DNA from 2 places in the Streptomyces sp. NPDC048590 genome. Region 1 is predicted to be linked to the other one. Evidence: riboswitches for the same ligand, from Rfam matches in the RefSeq annotation. Region 1 holds a riboswitch; the other holds the start of a gene.
The links. A riboswitch is a leader RNA that binds a small molecule or an ion and turns the genes downstream of it on or off. The one in region 1 is predicted to bind thiamine pyrophosphate.

Region 1 (7,202 bases):
CGACCGCCCCTGCCGCGGACGCGTCGCCCGCGTCGATCAAGGTCAGTTCCCGGCCGTCGGCCCAGAGATAGGCCTGACCGATCGCGAAACGCAGGAGGTGCAGCCGCGGAAGTACCTCTGTCGGTTCCATGGGGGGAACGTACGCAAGGCGAGCCGCCCGGGCCCGTGAATCTGCTCCGGGCGACTTCGCTCAGCGCGTACCCACGCGGTACGAGTCGGCCTCAGGCCTTCTTGGACTCGGCGTAGTTGCGCAGGAACAGGGCCTCGGCGACCGAGAGCCGCTCGAGTTCCCGCGGCGACACGCTCTCGTTCACGGCGTGGATCTGGGCCTCGGGCTCGCTGAGACCGATGAGCAGGATCTCCGCCTGCGGGTAGAGCGTGGCGAGGGTGTTGCAGAGCGGGATGGACCCGCCCATGCCGGCGGTCTGCATCTCCTCACCCGGGTACGCGACACGCATGGCTTCCGACATGGCCGCGTAGGCGGGACTGGTGGTGTCGGCACGGAACGCCTGCCCCTGTCCGACCTGTTCGATGGAGATCCGGGCGCCCCAGGGCGTGTGCGACTCCAGGTGGGCGGTCAGCAGCTTCGCCGCCTCGGCCGCGTCCTGGCCGGGCGGTACCCGCAGGCTGACCTGAGCACGCGCGCTCGCCTGCAGCGACGGGGTGGAGCCGACCACCGGGGGGCAGTCGATCCCGATCACGGTGACCGCGGGCCGCGCCCAGACACGGTCGGAGACCGAGCCCGAGCCGATCAGCTCCACTCCGTCGAGGACCTTCGCGTCCTCACGGAACTCGTCCTCCGGGTACTGCAGTCCGTCCCACTCGGCGTCCGCCGCGAGGCCGTCGATCGTCGTCGTGCCGTCCTCGGCCCGCAGGGAGGCCAGCAGCTGGATCATGGCCGCCAGGGCGTCCGGCGCCGCTCCGCCGAACTGGCCGGAGTGCAGGTTCCCCTGGAGGGTGTCCAGCTGTACGCGCAGCATGGCCATTCCCCGGAGGGTCGCGGTGACCGTGGGTACGCCGACCCGGAAGTTGCCGGTGTCGCCGATGACGACGGTGTCCGCGGCCAGCAGCTCGGGGTGTGCCTCGGCGTACCGTTCGAGGCCGCCCGTACCCTGCTCCTCCGAGCCCTCGGCGATCACCTTGACCGACACCGGCACGCCGCCGTTCGCCCGCAGGGCGCGCAGGGCGAGCAGATGCATGATGAACCCGCCCTTGCAGTCCGCGGCGCCGCGCCCGAACCAGCGGCCGTCGCGCTCCGTCAGCTCGAAGGGCGGGGAGATCCAGGCCGACTCGTCCAGCGGGGGCTGCACGTCGTAGTGGGCGTAGAGGAGCACGGTGGGGGCACCGGCGGGGCCGGGCAGGTAGCCGTACACCGACTGGGTGCCGTCCGGGGTGTCGAGCAGGGCCACGTCCTGGAAGTCCTCGGCGCGCAGCGCGTCGGCGACCCAGGCGGCCGCCGCCTCGCACTCGCTCTTCGGGAACTGCGCGGGATCCGCCACCGACCGGAATGCCACCAGTTCGGCGAGCTCCGCCTTCGCGCGGGGCATCAACGAGGCGACGGTCTCGGAGATCGGACGGGCGGTCATGGGCACGCTCCTGGTGGGTGCGACGTTAGGACTGTGGCGCGGTGCGTACGCGGCCGGGGCGACGTCGTGGTCGCCGGGTCGTGTGTACGACGCATTCATGGCTGATCCTCCCACAGCGGAGTTCGGCCGCGACGCGCCGTAGGATGCCGTGAGCAGCTGGGGCCACAGGTCGGATCGGGAGCAGAAGCACATCGTGAGCAGCGAGAACGCAGACGCCGGACGTGAACCGGATGAGACGTCGTCGGTACCTCGGGAGTCCCCGGTGTGGGACGTCGTCGTGGTCGGCGCGGGTCCGGCAGGAGCTTCCGCGGCGTACGCCGCGGCCGTGGCGGGCCGCCGGGTGCTGCTGCTGGAGAAGTCGGAGATCCCCCGCTACAAGACGTGCGGCGGGGGAATCATCGGATTCTCACGGGACTCGCTGCCGCCGGGATTCGAACTGCCCCTGAAGGACCGGATCCACGCGGTCACCTTCTCGCTGAACGGCAAGCTGTCCCGCACCCGCAAGTCGCGGCGCATGCTCTTCGGGCTCATCAACCGGCCGGAGTTCGACGCCGGCCTGGTGGAGGAGGCGCAGAAGGCCGGAGCCGAGCTGCGGACGGGAGTGGCGGTCACCCGGGTGGAGCAGCACGGCCCCGCGGTCCCCGACCGGCGCACGGTCGCCGTCGTGCTGGCGGACGGCGACACGGTGCTCGCGCGGGCGGTCGTGGGCGCGGACGGCAGCGCCGGCCGGATAGGAGCTCACGTCGGGGTGAAGCTCGACCAGGTGGACCTCGGGCTCGAGGCGGAGATCCCCGTTCCGGAGACCGTCGCCGAGGACTGGGCGGGCCGGGTGCTCATCGACTGGGGTCCCATGCCGGGCAGTTACGGGTGGGTCTTCCCCAAGGGCGACACGCTGACGGTCGGTGTGATCGCGGCGCGCGGCGACGGAGCGGGGACGAAGCGGTACCTGGAGGACTTCGTGGGACGGCTCGGCCTCGCCGGGTTCGAGCCGAAGATCTCCTCCGGCCACCTGACCCGGTGCCGCAGTGACGACTCGCCGCTGTCCCGGGGAAGAGTCGTGGTCTGTGGCGACGCGGCGGGGCTTCTGGAGCCGTGGACGAGGGAAGGCATCTCCTTCGCGCTGCGCTCCGGGCGGCTCGCGGGTGAGTGGGCGGTGCGGATCGCGGAGTCGCACGACGCCGTGGACGCACGCCGGCAGGCGCTCAACTACGCCTTCGCCATCAAGGCCGGGCTCGGGGTGGAGATGAGCGTCGGGCGCCGCATGCTGAAGCTGTTCGAGCGCCGCCCGGGCCTGCTGCACGCCGTGCTGACCGGTTTCCGGCCCGCCTGGAACGCCTTCGCGGGTGTCACCCGGGGCACGACGTCACTCGCCGAGCTGGTCCGGACGCATCCGCTGGCGCAGCGGGCGCTGCACGCGATGGACCGGCGGAGCGCGGACGGGGTCAGCCCGCGACCGTGATCCGGAAGACGGGGTGGTCCGGGCAGGCCGCGAGGAGTTCGGCGTCCGTCGACTTCACCGTGACGCCCTGGAAGTACTGGTTGACTTCCCAGCCCCAGCGCTTGAGGTAGGCACGGAGGATCCGCGCCTTCTGGTCGTCGTCGGCGATCTCGACGGCGGTGAACGTGCGGACCTTCCGGCCCACTCTCAGCTCTCCGCCACCGGCCACACGCATGTTGCGCACCCACTGGGAGTGGCCTCGTGCGGAGACGAGGTACTGCGCGCCGTCGTGACGGTGGGGGTTGACCGGGATGCGCTGCATCCTGCCGCTCTTGCGGCCCCGGACCGACATCTCGGCCGATCCCAGCAGGCTGATGCCCCGGCGGGCGAGCCAGCCGATGACCATGTTCATCCGCTGGGCGGAGGTGTTCGCGCGGAGGTAGTACGGCTGCTGTGTCATGGCTGGCTCCCGCCTATTCGGAGAGCGGTGCTCTCGCTTGAGATCAGTGTGCAGCGGAGCGGTGTTCGAAAGCAAGAGCACCGCTCTCTTTTTTGTGCGGTGCTCTGCTCTCGTGGCAGACTGGTGCCATGAGCACCATTCGAGGAGCAAGAGAGCGTGCCCGCATCGAAGTGACCGCGGCGATCAAGGACGAGGCCAGGAAGCAGCTCGCGGCGGACGGCGCCGCGAAGCTCTCCCTGCGCGCGGTCGCCCGGGAGCTGGGCATGGTGTCCTCCGCGCTCTATCGGTACTTCCCGAGCCGCGACGAGCTGCTGACCGCTCTCATCGTCGACGCCTACGACGCGATCGGCGAGGCCGCGGAGTCGGCCCGCGCCGGGCGCGCCGTACCCGTGGATTCCCCTGCCGCCCGCTGGACCGAGGTTGCCTGCGCCGTACGGAGCTGGGCGCTCGGGCACCCGCACGAGTACGCGCTCATCTACGGCTCGCCTGTACCCGGGTACACAGCCCCGCAGGACACCGTCGGTCCCGCGTCCCGTGTGGGTCAGGTCCTCATCGGACTTCTGCGTGACGCACACCATGACCGGGGTCTCGCGCTGCCACCGCTCGACGGCGCCCTGCGGCCGGAGGCCACGCGTATGGCCGCCGATCTCGCCCCCGACCTGCCGCCCGAGGTCGTGGCCGCCCTGGTGTCGGCCTGGGCTCAGCTCTTCGGGCTGATCTCCTTCGAGCTGTTCGGTCAGTTCAACCGGGTCGTCGAGGAGCGGGAGTTGCTCTTTCGCCATGCCGCCCGTGAACTCGGCCGGTCGGTGGGCCTGCTGCCGTCGGACGGGTCCCCCTCGGGAACGGGTGCCACGAGTACCTGAGAGCGCGCGGACGGCGAATGCCCGGGGAGCAGTCACCCGCGGAGGCCTCTGCGGCAACCGGCAACCCCACCCGCGGAGACGACCTGTGTGTGCCGACCGGACGCGGTGAACGCCGCATCGGGCACCCGCCGGCGCTTCGGCCGGTGCGCGTTTCCCGTCGTCTCCGTATGCCGAGCGGGCCCGGCGTACGGAGACGACGGGCGAGGAGGCCGGGACACGCTCCGTACGCGCACCGAGCACGTACGCGCAACCGCCCGGAACCCCTCCTCGGTGCGGGCCTGACCGGGATCAGACGACGGCCGAGTGGCTCTCCCAGAGCGCGGCGAGTCCGGGGTCTCCGGAGATGCTCACGGACGAGAGCGGCCGACGGTTCCAGAGCGCCAGGTAGAGATCCTCCGCCGTACCGCTCAGCGTGCAGTCGGCCGGGGTGGTCTCGCCGTCCGCTCCGCGGACCGTGCGCGGAGGGCCGTCCGACAAGGCCACGGTCCACACGGTTTCCGTGTCGACGGCCCGGACCCGGAGGGTGCGGGGTGCGGCCGTGCGCACCCGGCTCTTGGCGCGGGCGTGGAAACCGGTCAGCAACTCGTCGATGCCGTCCGCCGCATGGGCGGGTGACACGGCCGTCGGGCGGCCTCCCCTGGCCGACTCGGCGTCCACCCTGTGGATCCTCGTCTCGTGGGCCTGACGGCGGGTCCAGAAGGCGAGGGGTGACGGAGCCGGAAGGAAGGCCCAGCAGTCGAGGGAGGCCGGCGCGGCGCCGAGGGTCTCGACCAGCGCGAGATGACCCTCGGCGAAGTGGTCGAGCAGTGCCTCACCGTCCAGGTCGGGCTCAGGGCCCATCGGGCGGGGGGTCCGATGGGCCTCGGCGACGAACGCGGTCGCCCAGCGATGCACCACGCAGGTGTGCCGCACGAGATCGCGGACGAGCCAGCCGGGGCACGTCGGGACGGTGGCCGCGAGCCCGGCTTCACGGGCGGCGGAAGCGAGCGCTGCGCCTTCCGCGATCAGGGCGGTCAGGTGCTCCTGGGTATCCACGCGGGCGATTGTGCCAGAGCGGGATCACCGGATTCCAGGGTGAGTTGGACGGCTCCGTCCGGGGTGCGCGGCAGCCGGGCGAGCCCCTCCCCGGCCCGGCACGCGGCCCCGCCGGACCGACCACACCGCGACCTGACCGGTCCCGGTCCCCCCGGTCCGGGGCCCAACCACCGGCAAGGAAGCGGCCGGTGCTCCCCTTCGTCTGCCGGCCCGCCCGCCCGACCGGCGCCCCCCGGACTCCCCTGCGCCCGCCCGACCGGGCCCCTGTCTCCCGCCCGCCCACCCGCCGGCCCGGTCTCCCGCTCAGAGATCTTCCTCGCCACATTCCGGCCACCCCGCCGACCGAGGCCGGAAGGCCTTCCGGCTATCCTGACCGGCGAACCGGACACGGGGTGCCCCACGAGGGGCTGAGAACACACCCGTCGAACCTGAACCAGCTAGCACTGGCGGAGGGATGTCTTCCATGGCCTTGCCGTACGCGCAGAACGACCCTGCGACCCCGGAGCGGGAAGCTCCGTACTCGCGGACCGCCTTCGGCGGCCGCATGCCCGCCGCCCCCGGTGATCTGCGGATCGAGACGCACGGGATAGCCCCCGTCCCCGCGGACCGGCGGTACGGCCGACCCGGTCGGCTCTTCACCGTCTGGTTCGCCCCCAACCTGACCATGACCGGGGTCTTCACCGGAACCGTAGGCGTCGCACTGGGCCTGGACTTCACCACCGCGCTCGTCGCGGTCGTCCTCGGAACCCTCGTCGGGGCGGCGCCCACGGCTTACCTCGGAACCTGGGGAAGCCGCACCGGAGTCGGTCAACTGCCGCTTGCACGGCTGGCGTTCGGCCCCGGAGTCGTGCTGCCCGGAGCGTTGCAGTGGCTGTCCTCGATCGCTTGGGACGCCCTGATCGGCCTGTTCGGCGGCGACGCGCTGGCCCAACTGTGCGGCTGGCCGTTCTGGCTGGGAGTCCTGGTCGTGATGGCCGCTCAGGGCGCTCTCGGAGTGCTGGGGTACGAGGCGATCCACCGGCTCCAGACGGTGATGACGTTCGCCCTCGCCCTCGCCTTCGCCGTGCTGGCGGTCAAGCTGACGGACGGTGTCCACCCCGCCGCCTCCGGTGCCGCGCACGGCGCCGACCGGGCGGGCGCATTCGTCCTGACGTTCACGATCGCGCTGAGCCTGTCGCTGTCGTGGGCTCCGTACGCGAGCGACTTCAGCCGCTACCTGCCTGCCGGTACCTCCCGGCCGCGCATGTTCTGGTACACGCTGCTGGGCATCAGCGTCTCCTTCGTGGCCGTCCAGACGCTCGGCCTGTGGGGTGCTTCCGTCTTCACCGATCAGACGGCGCGGGGGATCGACACCCTTCTTGGCGGCGGCGCCCTCGGGGCGTTCGGCCTGCTCGCCGTGGTGCTCGCCGCCCTGTGCAGCAACGCCATGAACGACTACAGCGGTTCCCTCGCGCTGCAGACGATCGGGGTGCGCCTGCCGCGCCCCGTCGGCGCCGCCCTCGCCGCGGCGCTCGGGTTCCCGCTGGTGCTGTGGATGCACGCGGCCGACACCACGGCCCGGTTCCAGAACGTGCTGCTCCTGGTCGGCTACTGGATCCCCGGCTTCGTCGCCGTCGTGGCGGTCGACTGGGCGGCGAGGGCCAGAGCCCGTCGGGGAGCCCCGATCGACCTCGCCGCCGAGAGCGCACGCGAGCGGCCATGGTGGCCGGCGCTCGTCGCCTTCGTCGCCGCCTTCGCCGTGGCCGTGCCGTTCATGAGCACCGGCCTGTACGTCGGCCCGGTGGCGGAGGCCCTGCACGGCGCGGACCTCGCCTACGGCG
Region 2 (7,202 bases), on a different contig from region 1:
CCACCTCGCCGCCGCGGGAGCCCGCCGCATCGGGCTGCTGACCGGCACCACCACCGACACGTACACCCGGCTCTCCACGTCCGCCTACCTCCACTGGTGCGAGCGGGTCGGCCAGGATCCGGTCTACGAGTCCTACCCGGCCCACGACCCCTGCGCGGGCGCGGTCGCGGCCGACCGCCTCCTGGCGCGCCCCGACCGCCCGGACGCCGTCTACGGTCTCTTCGACCCCAACGGGACCGATCTGCTCGCGGCCGCGCGCCGCTACGGCCTCAGGGTCCCCGAGGACCTCCTGCTGGTCTGCTGCAGCGAATCCACCGTGTACGCGTCGACGGAGCCCCCCATCACGACGCTCTCGCTGAAGCCCCGCAGAATCGGCACAGCGGTCGTCCAGCTCCTCATCGACGCCATCGAAGGGGTCGAGCACGACGGCCCGGTGGAGCGGGTGATACCGACGGAACTCATCGTCCGGACCTCGTCGCAGCGGCGTCCGCCGCGCACCACGGTCAGTCCACCGAGATCCCCCGCCGGGGACTGATCGGATTATTCCGGATCAAACGGCCGACGAACCAGGAGCGCGCACGGATTCACCACCCCTGGTGCATCACACAGCACGATCCGCATTCCTATGATGGGCGCACGACACCGCGGACCACCACTACCAGGCAGGGCCCGTCAGGTGTACGGAGGCGCGACGGTGGTGGAGGGGTCGATGACTCAGGGGGCCGGTCAGGAACCCGTGGTGCGGACAGCGACGTTGCGCGACTTCCGCGTACCGCCCTACGCACAGGTGCCCGTGGAGGGACGCTTGCCGCACCCCGGCAACGCCACGGTCGGCGACGAGGTCCCGGAGGGGTACACGCCCACCGAGCGCGACCTGCCGGTGATCAACCGGGGTGACACGGTCCAGGTGCATGCCGTTCCGGAGGCCGGGCCGGCCTCCGGGGCCGGGCGGGGTCCGCTGTACGTCGTGGGCGACGTCCACGGCTATCTGGACGAGCTCCTGGCAGCCCTGCACGCCCAGGGCCTGGTGGACACCGAAGGCCGCTGGTCGGCGGGGAACGCACGGCTCTGGTTCCTCGGCGACTTCACCGACCGCGGCCCCGACGGCATCGGCGTCATCGACCTCGTCATGCGCCTCTCCGCCGAGGCCGCCGCGGCGGGCGGGTACTGCAAGGCCCTCATGGGCAACCACGAACTGCTGCTGCTCGGCGCGAAGCGGTTCGGCGACACCCCGGTGAACTCCGGGGCCGGAACCGCCACCTTCCAGGCCGCCTGGCTGCTCAACGGCGGCCAGAAGTCGGACATGGAGCGGCTTCAGGACGTCCATCTCCAGTGGATGTCCCGGCTCGACGCGGTGGTCGAGGAGGACGGGCACCTGCTGATGCACTCCGACACCACGGCCTACCTCGACTACGGGTCCACCATCGAGGACGTCAACGACACCGTGCACGACATCCTCACCCGGAACGACGCCGACGAGTGCTGGGACCTCTTCCGCAAGCTCACCAAGCGGTTCGCCTTCCGTGACGAAGGCGGCGCCGAGGCCGTCCGCGAGCTGATGTCGACGTACGGCGGTCAGCGCGTCGTCCACGGCCACAGCCCCATCCCGTACCTGCTCGGGGAGGTCGGATCGGAGGACGGCGAGGAGGCCGCACGCCCCGTGGTGGACGGTCCGCACGTCTACGCGGACGGCCTGGCCATCGCGATGGACGGCGGGGTGACCATGGCCGGAACGCTTCTGGTCGTCCAACTGCCCCTGCATGCCTGACATCCTCCGGGGAAGACGCTTCATGACCTGACTCGGTCGACGGCTGGGCCTATTTCCGGAAACCCCCTGTCACCCTGTGCCGTAGGCGCTCTACCATCGGCCTATCAGTAGCAGGCTCTCCTCCGTTTCCGCCCGATCGCCCGGCTCGCTCGGCCGGTCAGGCCCTACGGAGCATCGGGGGATGCACATGAAAAGCGCTCCGCACCTGCTGGCCGAGGACCGCCCGGAGTACGAGCGGATCCTCGCCGACGCGCTGCGTCATGCTCATGAACGACCGGATCTGGACGGCGTGGGCGACCGTCTCAACACGGAACAGCTGCGGACGATGGCGCTGAACGCCACACCCCTGATCACCGCGGCCGCCGCCACCGAGTACGACCACTACGTGAAGGTGCGCGGCGAACTGCGCGGCCCGGACACCGCCGACGCGCACGAGTCCGTCCTCGACCCGGGCACGGACGTGACCAGCCCCGCGGGAGCCGGAACGCTCGCGGTGATCACCGTGCTGGCGCCACTGCTCGCGGGCACCGCCGCGCTGATATTCCTGCTGATCGGCTACCCCCTGAAGGCCCTCAGCCCCGCCCCTGCCTTCGCCGGGACCATGGTCGCCGCAGGATGGTTCTTCGCCGCCGTCGCCGCCGCCGCGATCCTGGCCGCCGCGATCGGCCTCCTCCTCACCGCCCTGCGCAACGGCGCCACCGCGCTGCCGGCCGTGGACGAGGAGGAGGAGCTGCCGGAGGACGTCGCGCGCGCACGTGAGGCCTGGCGCCACGCCCTGCTGGAGCGCGGCATCCTGCCCTTCCTGCGCGACGCGCTGGACGACCCGACCGCGGGGCCCGCCTCACGGACCCCGCACCGTTCGGCGAACCGGATCCCGAAGATCGGCTACAGCAGACCCGACTTCTCCGGGCCGGAGGACGGCCCCGCGGCCGGCCCTCGGCCCACCTTCACCAGCCCCGACTTCACCAGCCCCGACTTCGGCGGTCCCGAGCACCAGCCGGAGTGACCGACGGCGTCCGCGTGCGGGACCGAGGGTCCGCGTGCGGGGGCCGAGGGGGACGGCACCGGCTGCCGCTCCGGCTCCCTGCCGGAACGGCACCCGCGTGACCTGCCGGAACGCCGGATGTGGTCAGTCCGCGATCGGCAAATAGACCCGGTTGCCCGCCGCGGCGAACTCCCTCGACTTCTCAGCCATTCCCGCCTCGATCTCGGCCTGCTCGTCCCCGTGTTCCCGCCTGATGTCGTGCGAGATCTTCATCGAGCAGAACTTCGGCCCGCACATCGAGCAGAAGTGCGCCGTCTTGGCGGGCTCCGCCGGCAGGGTCTCGTCGTGGAACTCCCGGGCGGTGTCCGGATCGAGCGCCAGGTTGAACTGGTCCTCCCAGCGGAACTCGAACCGGGCGTCGGACAGGGCGTCGTCCCATTCCTGCGCCCCCGGATGCCCCTTGGCGAGGTCTGCCGCATGCGCGGCGATCTTGTACGTGATGACACCGGTCTTCACGTCGTCGCGGTTCGGGAGCCCGAGGTGCTCCTTCGGCGTGACGTAGCAGAGCATCGCCGTACCCCACCACGCGATCATGGCCGCGCCGATCCCGGACGTGATGTGGTCGTACGCGGGAGCGACGTCGGTGGTCAGCGGACCCAGTGTGTAGAACGGCGCCTCCTCGCAGATCTCCTGCTGGAGGTCGATGTTCTCCTTGATCTTGTGCATCGGGACGTGCCCCGGGCCCTCGATCATCGTCTGGACACCGAACCGCTTGGCCACGGAGTTCAGTTCACCGAGCGTACGGAGTTCGGCGAACTGCGCCTCGTCGTTGGCGTCGGCGATCGAGCCGGGGCGCAGGCCGTCGCCAAGCGAGTACGTCACGTCGTAGGCGGCGAGGATCTCGCAGAGCTCATCGAAGTGCTCGTAGAGGAAGGACTCCTTGTGGTGCGCCAGGCACCAGGCCGCCATGATGGAGCCGCCACGGGAGACGATGCCGGTCTTGCGGCGGGCCGTGAGCGGGACGTACGGCAGCCGGACCCCGGCGTGCACCGTCATGTAGTCGACGCCCTGCTCGGCCTGCTCGATGACCGTGTCCTTGTAGATCTCCCAGGTCAGCTCCTCCGCCCGGCCGTCGACCTTCTCCAGGGCCTGGTAGAGGGGGACGGTGCCGATCGGCACGGGAGAGTTGCGCAGTACCCATTCGCGGGTGGTGTGGATGTTCCGCCCGGTGGACAGGTCCATGACCGTGTCGGCGCCCCACTTGGTCGCCCAGGTCATCTTGTCCACCTCCTCCTCGATGGACGAGGTGACCGCGGAGTTCCCGATGTTGGCGTTGACCTTCACCAGGAATCGCTTCCCGATGATCATCGGCTCGATCTCGGGGTGGTTGACGTTGGCGGGCAGGACGGCGCGCCCCGCGGCGATCTCCTCCCGCACGACCGCGGGCTCCACACTCTCCCGGATCGCGACGTACTCCATCTCCGGGGTGATCTCCCCCCGCCGCGCGTAGGCGAGTTGTGTGACGGGCCGGCCGTCGCGGCTCCTGCGCGGCTGCCGGGGACGGCCCGGGAAGACCGCGTCGAGGTTGCGCAGACCGCCGCGGGGAGACGTGTGCTTGACTCCGTCGTCCTCGGGACGGGCGGGGCGGCCCGCGTACTCCTCGGTGTCCCCGCGGGCGATGATCCAGTTCTCCCGGAGCGGGGCCAGTCCGCGGCGTACGTCGGTGTCGGTGGTGGGGTCGGTGTACGGCCCGGACGTGTCGTAGAGCGTCACGTCCTTGCCGTTGGTGAGGTGCACCTGACGGACCGGCACCCGGAGGTCAGGGCGTGAGCCCTGGACGTAACCCTTGTGCCAGCCGATGGACTTCCCGGCCCCGTCGCTCCCGGTGTCCACGGAGCCGACCGTGCTCTCCGTGTCCGCCGTGAGCGGTGCGTTCCGCTTCGAGGCAGGCGTGCGTGCGTCCGCTGTGGTCATGAGACCTTCTCCCTACGCCGGCATTACCCGGTAACAGGTTCGGCGGTCGGCGCAGCTTTCCCGTAGCCCCCGTAGGGATGTACGAAGGTCAGCGCCCTCTCAGCCCGGTGCTCCGAGCTCCCGCGTGTACAGATGTGGCTCCACGCTAACCCCCTTCGTGGCGTGGAGACCAGAGGGCCTCCACGGTTCTTGGGATGATCGGCGGGTGACGTCCCCCGGAAACACCCCCGAGCCGCACGGCCACGCATCAGGCAGCACGCAGAGCCATGCACATGCCCATTCCCACACCCACGGCCCTGCGGCGCCCGTGTCGAAACACCTGCGCAAGGTGATCGCCGCCGTGCTGATCCCCTTCGCCGCTGCGGTTCTGGTCGGTCTGGTGGCGTTCTGGCCCGGCGGCGCCCCTCCGCACGAGCGCACGGGCGTCGGTTTCGACCGGCAGACCCAGGACGGCCGGGTGACGAAGGTCGTGCAGGTGGACTGCGCGGACGTCAACGCCTCGCAGGTGCCTGCCACCGGCGACACCTCCACCCCGTCCGGAAGAGAGGCGGTGAACGAGCAGGAGGGACAGTGCAAGAAGGCCACCGTCGAGGTGACGTCCGGCGACGACAAGGGCCGTACCTTCGTCGAGGTCATCCAGCCCGATGCCCCCCGCCAGCTGCACGAGGGGCAGGGAGTGGTGGTCGCCTACGCGCCCGACGCGCCCCGCGACCTGCAGTACTCGGTGACGGATGTGGACCGCAGCCTCCCGATGGCACTGCTCGCCGGGATCTTCGCGGTCTCCGTCGTGGTGGTGGGCAGGATGCGGGGTCTGATGGCGCTGATCGCGCTCGCCGTGTCCTTCATGGTGCTGACCCTCTTCATCCTGCCCGCGATTCTGCAGGGCTCGAATCCGCTGGTCGTCGCGGTGATCGGGGCGAGCGCCATCATGCTCATCGCTCTGTACACCTGCCACGGGCTGACGGCCCGTACCTCCGTGGCCGTGGTCGGGACACTCATCTCACTGCTGCTGATCGGCCTGTTGGGCTCCCTGTTCATCGGGTGGGCGAGCCTCACCGGCAACACGGATGACAACACCGGCCTGATCCACGGGCTTTATCCCGACATCGACATGAGCGGACTCCTGCTGGCCGGTGTGATCATCGGATCTCTCGGTGTGCTGGACGATGTCACGGTCACCCAGACCTCCGCCGTATGGGAACTCCACCAGGCCGACCCGACGATGGGGGCGCGCCGGCTCTACCGCGCGGGCATCCGGATCGGGCGCGACCACATCGCCTCGGTCGTGAACACGCTCGTGCTCGCCTACGCGGGCGCTGCGCTTCCCCTGCTGCTGCTCTTCTCCATCGCCCAGAGCAGTGTGGGCACGGTGGCCAACAGCGAACTGGTCGCAGAGGAGATCGTACGGACCCTGGTCGGGTCGATCGGGCTGGTCGCCTCGGTACCGGTGACGACGGCGCTCGCGGCCCTGGTGGTCTCCGCGGACCGCTCGGGGCCCGGTGCGGAAGCCGGAACTCCCGCACCCGCGCGGACCGGGCGAGGCCGACGCCGCAAGGCGTGAGACAGGGCCTCGTACGCGTGGCCGTGAGCCGGCACACCCGGATCTCGGCCATGAAGCGGCGGCGTTCCGTGTTCGGCCGGCCCTTCTTCCTCAGCCGGCGTTCTGTTCCTTGGCGAGGATGCGGCCCAGCGCCTCTTCGAGACTGCCGTCGAAGTCACCCAGCGTGTGCTCCTGCCCCAGTGGCACCAGCTTGTCCGTCCTGTCGAGGAAGGCCACGAGCGGTGCCGTACCGGCCCTGAACAGTGCGCGGTCCGCACCGACCTGAAGACGGATGTGCACATCGGACAGCCCTTCGGGCTCGGTCGGACCGATGTGCACATCACCGTCACCGCTGGGGCTGTTGAGACCGTCGAGCAGCAGCTCACGGCCGAATGCCCAGGTGACGGGGGCGTCACCGGGCAGGTGGAAGGTCATCCGGATCGCATAAGGATCACTGACCTCGTACCGGAGCTCCACCGGAATACGGAAGGAGAGCTCCTCGGAGACGAGGAAGCTCATCATGACCTCTGCCTGAACCGACTCGCGCATCGTTCAACCCCGCAGTAGATGAAACTGGCCAGGAATGATCCCCCATGGCCCTATTGACGCCATCGTGGTGCACGCGATAGCAGATCACAAGGAGTGATTTTTCAGATACTGATAGAGAACACGAACGAGCGCAAGAGAGTGGTTACTTCGCAGCGTAGTTGTTCGACTGCGGGGAGCAACCGTTCCTCTTGGTGGATCGGGAGTGAAACGGCCATGGCGGCCAGGGCGCTACCGACAGTGATCGGAATGGCGGCGCAGACCGTTCCGATCGCGTACTCCTGGCGTTCAATGACCGGTTCCGTATGTTTCATCGACCGCAGCCGGTTCAGGAACGACTGACGGTCCCTCACGGAGTAGCGCGTCAGGGGACGGACGGGATGGCGGTC

Region 2: it holds a riboswitch for thiamine pyrophosphate, as region 1 does, so the genes downstream of both, thiC (phosphomethylpyrimidine synthase ThiC) here and ACGFNN_RS06360 (purine-cytosine permease family protein) in region 1, are expected to answer to the same signal.

Annotation. Positions count from the first base shown of each region.
Region 1 covers NZ_JBICWC010000002.1:449,358-456,559, forward strand. The annotation lists gene ACGFNN_RS06330 (MBL fold metallo-hydrolase) at 1-130, opposite strand, end outside; gene ACGFNN_RS06335 (dipeptidase) at 222-1,586, opposite strand; gene ACGFNN_RS06340 (geranylgeranyl reductase family protein) at 1,780-3,045, shown strand; gene ACGFNN_RS06345 (nitroreductase family deazaflavin-dependent oxidoreductase) at 3,029-3,484, opposite strand; gene ACGFNN_RS06350 (TetR/AcrR family transcriptional regulator) at 3,613-4,347, shown strand; gene ACGFNN_RS06355 (maleylpyruvate isomerase family mycothiol-dependent enzyme) at 4,636-5,382, opposite strand; TPP riboswitch at 5,761-5,854, shown strand; gene ACGFNN_RS06360 (purine-cytosine permease family protein) at 5,846-7,202, shown strand, end outside.
Region 2 covers NZ_JBICWC010000006.1:63,935-71,136, forward strand. The annotation lists gene ACGFNN_RS18735 (LacI family DNA-binding transcriptional regulator) at 1-535, shown strand, start outside; gene ACGFNN_RS18740 (metallophosphoesterase) at 695-1,768, shown strand; gene ACGFNN_RS18745 (hypothetical protein) at 1,950-2,774, shown strand; gene thiC (phosphomethylpyrimidine synthase ThiC) at 2,898-4,727, opposite strand; TPP riboswitch at 4,720-4,861, opposite strand; gene ACGFNN_RS18755 (YibE/F family protein) at 4,933-6,288, shown strand; gene ACGFNN_RS18760 (SsgA family sporulation/cell division regulator) at 6,379-6,816, opposite strand; gene ACGFNN_RS18765 (IclR family transcriptional regulator) at 6,918-7,202, opposite strand, start outside.